2 linked regions of the Kordia antarctica genome follow. The protein of the gene in region 2 interacts with the protein of the main gene of each other region in a pairwise test. Links are inferred from orthologs where the notes say so. Each region holds a gene or a part of one and is shown on either strand. Other genes may lie near its edges.

What was found. The genes of interacting proteins can lie anywhere in the genome.
Region 1: the proteins of IMCC3317_RS21560 (region 2) and IMCC3317_RS02065 interact in binary tests that used the Escherichia coli proteins (3 or more experiments, as listed by UniProt). The link is inferred for Kordia antarctica from one-to-one orthologs.

Annotation. Positions count from the first base shown.
Region 1 is NZ_CP019288.1:469,305-472,051, forward strand. Bases 6-2,741 are described here. They hold IMCC3317_RS02065 (uracil-DNA glycosylase), read left to right. Parts: upstream 6-908; coding sequence 909-1,574; downstream 1,575-2,741. Other genes in these bases: IMCC3317_RS02060 (endonuclease MutS2), read right to left, coding at 6-539; IMCC3317_RS02070 (hypothetical protein), read right to left, coding at 1,919-2,083; IMCC3317_RS02075 (substrate-binding domain-containing protein), read right to left, coding at 2,450-2,741. Outside these bases: more of IMCC3317_RS02060, read right to left, coding at 1-5; more of IMCC3317_RS02075, read right to left, coding at 2,742-2,747. UniProt on the Escherichia coli protein: Excises uracil residues from the DNA which can arise as a result of misincorporation of dUMP residues by DNA polymerase or due to deamination of cytosine.
Region 2 is NZ_CP019288.1:5,152,932-5,155,921, reverse strand. The notes cover bases 12-2,990. They hold IMCC3317_RS21560 (nucleoside-diphosphate kinase), read right to left. Parts: upstream 1,722-2,990; coding sequence 1,302-1,721; downstream 12-1,301. Other genes in these bases: gldI (gliding motility-associated peptidyl-prolyl isomerase GldI), read left to right, coding at 2,924-2,990; IMCC3317_RS21555 (DHH family phosphoesterase), read left to right, coding at 1,906-2,919; IMCC3317_RS21565 (hypothetical protein), read left to right, coding at 939-1,244; IMCC3317_RS21570 (hypothetical protein), read left to right, coding at 557-763; IMCC3317_RS21575 (DUF721 domain-containing protein), read left to right, coding at 12-129. Also shown: more of IMCC3317_RS21575, read left to right, coding at 1-11. UniProt on the Escherichia coli protein: Major role in the synthesis of nucleoside triphosphates other than ATP. The ATP gamma phosphate is transferred to the NDP beta phosphate via a ping-pong mechanism, using a phosphorylated active-site intermediate.

The DNA of each region.
Region 1 (2,747 bases), 4.7 Mb from region 2 along the record:
TATCTGCTCAAGGCAGAAGCAAAACTTTGATTTATTTTTCCGCGAATACTTAAAATTCCACGTCGTATTTGTCCTAAACTCGATGACGCCGAATCTTTTACTTCGCCAAAACGATTGATCACTGAATCAATTTGAGTCACTAAATCCTTGGTGAATTCAATTTGTTCTGCGCGCGATTGTAATGTTGGATAGTATTCTTGAAATTTCTTGAAAAACTTCAATAATAAGTTTACTGCGCTAGAAATTGCAGAAATCTTACGAAATCCTTGAATCTCTAAGAAACTATTTTCAATAGCTAACATTTTAATTTCCAATGAAATTCCATCAAAACCATGATTTGGAATCACGTTTTCGTTCGCAAAAGATGCCAAGTATTCGTTTACGTACGCCAAATGTTTTAGCAATACATCTTTATCTGCAAAAGGCTGTGTATCGCTGATTTTTTGCTTTCCGAAAGCGGTAACTGCATGTGTTGAAACCTGTTGTAAAACCGTTTCAAATTCTAAATCATCTAATGTTTTGGAATGTATTTTAATCATTGTAAATTTGAGCTAATTTTAATCTGCATTATAGCGCAGATTCAAGCCGATGCCAAAGGTACTTATTTATATGCTGATTTTGAAATGATGCCTAGAAAGAATGCTATTGGTTAAAGTTTGTTTTCTTTTGGTTCGTTTCCTTTAGGAAAGCAAAGAAATGAACATAAAACTATAACCAGTTGTGCATTTTTAATTCAAAAGTATAATGAAGCGTCAGTTCGAGTGATTTTGAGGCACGAAAAATCGTATCGAGAACCATTTTAGTGTAAAAAAATCTATTCTCGATACAAATTTTACTCATTTTCAATCGTAAAATTCACTCGAATTGACGAATTTTATCAAAATCCACAACGAGTAACTATACTAAACATGATTATAAAAATAGACGAAAGCTGGAAGTTTCATTTGAATGATGAATTTGAGAAACCATATTTTAAAGAGTTATTAACTTTTGTAAAGTCTGAATACACACAGAATCAATGCTTCCCGAAAGGCACAGCTATTTTTGCTGCGTTTGATCAGTGTCCATTTCACAGATTGAAAGTGGTTATTATTGGACAAGATCCATATCACGGCGTTGGACAAGCAAATGGTTTGTCTTTTTCTGTGAATGACGGAATTTCGCATCCACCATCGTTACAAAATATTTTTAAAGAGCTTAAACGCGATATTGGAATTGCTCCACCAGAAAGTGGAAATTTAGAACGTTGGGCAAAACAAGGCGTTTTATTATTAAATGCAACATTGACAGTTCGTGCACATGAAGCTGGAAGTCACCAAAAACAAGGTTGGGAAACGTTTACAGACGCTGTGATTAAGATGATTTCCGAGAAAAAGGAAAATGTAGTATTCTTACTTTGGGGCGGATTTGCCAAGAAGAAAGGAGCAAAGGTGGATGCAACGAAACATTATGTATTAACTTCTGGTCATCCATCGCCATTGAGCGCGAATAGAGGTTTTTGGTTTGACAATAAACATTTTAGTCGCTGTAATGATTATTTGGTAAGTAAACGGATTGAAGGAATTCGGTGGTAATCAGAAAGAGTTTAGTATTGAGAAGTGAGTATTGAGGTTAGTTATCGATATCATTTCGTCAAGTTGAACTTGATTTAACTTCGCATAATAATCTATGTAGCGGAAAAATAGACTTCTTAGATTGTTGGATTTTTAGACTTGCTTAGATTTTTTTAGTAGTTTAATTTGTTTTCAAAGTACTTCTCTATACAAAATTTCTGCGAAATTCCACTCGAAGTGACGTTTTTAGACTTGCTTAGAATTTTAGTCATTGAATCCTTTAATCTTTCAATCAAAATAGAAATAAGAAAAGGTTGTAACATTTTAAATGTTACAACCTTTTATATATAATTGGATAGTTTTTCTTAGTAAACTTCTACACAAGAAGCATCTTCTGCAGTTGCAGTCATGATGTAGTTTTCTTTAGCATCATCTGTATCAGCGAAATTAACGCCTTTTCCCATACAGTTAGATCCACAAGAAGCTAAAAATAATCCTGCTGCTGCTAATAATAGTATTGATTTTTTCATAATGATAGTAGTTGTAATGTTAATAATCTGATAAATTAGTTTGGTTTAAGCTAGAAAGTAATGTTTTGCCCTTACTACTTTCTGATAACAAATGTAATACGCCAACTCTTAATTAAATCATTTAATCGTTTACATGTATAATTTCTCGTTAACTTACATAAAATCGTGCTTTTGTGTCGATTCATAGGGGCAAAAGCACCACTCGTCGACATTTATCCCTTTTTAAAAAGGGGAAAAAGCCCCTAAAAAAACAGGTGCTTTTACTTGTATAAATTCTTAATGTGTTGATATACTTGAGTTGGAAGAGAAATTGTGCGCATTAAAAAAACGTTCGATAGAACGCTTCGTCGAAATATGCTATGTTTTCTAGGAGATTTTGTACGTAAGCTGATCATAATCCCACTTTTCTGGAATAATATCTAAATTTAGCAGTTTGTTTTGCACTTTAGTAATGGTTTCTTCATCTATGAGTTCTTGACTCCATTCTGTTAATGATAACCATTCTTGCACATCTTCTAATTGTTGTTCGTAGCGTGTTGCAATCGTTTGATCGATCATTGGAATGTCTTTAAATTCCGAAGTTGTTGCGTTGATGATGTCTAATATTGTCTTCACCGTTTCTTCATCTTCTTCTAGCAATTCTGTTCGTACAGCAATCACAAAA
Region 2 (2,990 bases):
GATACGCTTCATGTTTCGTTATCTTCTGCGGTTTTACGAGAAGAATTGAGTTACGGAAAAGAAAAAATCATTCGATTGCTGAATGAAAGTATAGGCAAAGATTTGATTAAAACGTTGATTTTAAGATAATATAGACTTCTTGGATTGTTGGACTTCTTAGACTTGCTGTCGCTCTTAGATTCTTAGACTTTCTTAGACGATTACAATCGTCTCTTCGAGTAATTTTTGTAATGTAATGGAGAAAATTGTATCGAGAAGTGCTTTGAAACTCAAAATGTAAAAGTGATTTAAAAATAAAATCGTAACCTACATAGTTCATTACTGTCCTTGCGAAAATTTTGCAAAAATTTGTGGCAATCTGTTTCTCGACAAGCAGATTACTTCGTTGTTTCCTCCTCTTAATGACACACACGCTAGCGAAATTTTTTCAACTTGTGCCGACAAACAAATTGAAATATTTGTGAATTCTTGGCAAAAAAAAACAAACATACGGAATCCCGTAAAGTTCTCAATACCATATAACTTAACTTTGAATATAACATTTAAAAAATAAGATATGGCTAATTATTACGTTAACAAAAACTCACAATCTAACGGAGATCACGAAGTGCATACATCTGGATGCAGTTGGCTTCCCAAAGAAGAAAATAGAATTTATTTAGGGAATTTTGATAATTGCAAAGATGCTGTCAAAAAAGCAAAAGGTCATTATGATAAAACAAATGGTTGTTATTATTGCGCTAACGATTGTCATACAACTTAGTTATTTTTATCACTTTTGAGAGTTTATTTTCACAAGCAGCAAAAAAACATTCTTGAATTCGTGGCAAAAATATTCTCTTAAGTTTATTTTTCTAAGTTTTCATCGGTACAAGTTGAAAAACTCGCGCTGGCGGTAAGCTAGAAGCAGTCACAAAACATTTTAAAATAAATCAATTATGAGTATACCAAGTTTTATGGCAGATCAAATCACTATTATACGTGATGAAATTATTCCTGAAATTCCAGAAGAAGTTTTCGATTCTCATGAATTTATTAGATCCTTTTCAAAACGGTTCGAATTAGAATATGTGAAATTTCTAAACTCTTATAAGACTGAACCATTTAGAAATGTTCATGCGCAGATTGGAAAGTTTTTGGCTGAAAACCAAGAAGATTTACATATAAAAAGTAAAGGAAAAACAATAAGTGAGAATATTTTTGGCATTGATAACTTAAATGAAAAATGGGAGAAGCTACACTAAACAAAAAAAATCCTCAATCATTACAACTGAGGATTTAATATATAATATGTTTTTTCCTTAGAAAATCTCTCTTCCTGAAAAGTGAAAAGCACCTTCAATAGTACCATTTTCGTCGCTATCAGAACCGTGAACTGCATTTTCTCCAATAGAAGTTGCATATAAGTTTCTAATAGTTCCTTCTGCTGCTTCTGATGGATTTGTAGCTCCGATTAAAGTTCTAAAATCGCTCACCGCATTCTCTTTCTCTAAGATTGCCGCTACAATTGGTCCTCTTGTCATGAATTCTACTAACTCACCAAAGAAAGGTCTTTCGTTGTGTACTGCGTAAAATTCTTCTGCGTCACGTTTGCTTAATTGTGTTAATTTTAAAGCAACGATTTTAAATCCTGAAGCAGTAATTTTTTCTAAAATAGCTCCGATGTGTCCGTTTTCTACAGCATCAGGCTTAATCATTGTAAAAGTTCTTTTTCCAGCCATTGTGGTATGTATAAATAATTATAAGTTCGTGTTTTCAAAAATCCTCTTGATTTTCGGTGCAAAAGTACACAAATACAATTTATTTGCAAGTCTATTTTAGTATATTAGCCAGCTATGAAATAAGAAGTGCTTAAATCTTCGTTATTTTCACAAGTTCAACAATCAAATTACAGAACTCACACGCATGAATGAAGCTGAGATACAAGGCGTACAAATCTTGTTACAAACACCACAGAATATTGTTATAATTCCACATAAAAATCCTGATGGCGATGCAATTGGATCTACGCTCGCGCTTTGCCATTACTTGAAAAAACGCAAACATAACGCTGTGATTGTAGCGCCAAATGATTATCCAGAATTTTTAAAATGGATGCCTGGCGAAAGTGAAATTGTAAAGTTTGATAGCGAACAAGAACGATCAGAAACGTTGTTGAAAAATGCCAATGTTATCTTTACGTTAGATTTTAACGATTTGAGCCGAATTGGCGAAATGGAACCATCAGTTTCCGCTTGTGAAGCAACTTTTGTGATGATAGATCATCATCAGCAACCTTCCGATTATGCAAAATTCATGTATTCGGACACAAGCATGAGTTCTACTTGTGAAATGGTCTATAATTTTATTGCCTTTTTAGGTGATGAAGATTTGATAACTCCTGAAATGGCTTCGTGTATGTACACAGGAATTATGACTGATACAGGTTCATTCCGCTTTAAAGCGACTACAAGCAAAACACATAGAATTATAGCAAATTTGATAGATAAAGGTGCTGAAAATGATACGATTCACAATGCAATTTACGATACAAATAGCTTGAGTCGCATCCATTTACTAGGTTGCGCACTGAAGAATTTAGTCGTTTTGGAAGAATTTAACACCGTATATATTACCATTAGTAAAGAAGAATTACAACGCTACGATTTCAAAAAAGGTGATACAGAAGGTTTTGTAAATTATGGATTATCATTAAAAGGTATTAAATTTGCAGCAATTTTTATTGAAAATTTACAAGAACCGTATGTGAAGATGTCGTTACGCTCTAAAGGTAATTTTTCGGTAAATGAATTTGCGCGTGCACATTTTAATGGTGGCGGACATACAAATGCCGCTGGCGGACGAAGTGACGATTCAATGGAAGATACCATTGTTAATTTCACTAAAATTTTAAATGCGTACAAAGTAGCATTAAACTAAAAATATGTTGAAAAAAATTGTTTTCTTAAGTATGATATGCATCGCTGTGGTTTCTTGCGCTCAGAAAGAAG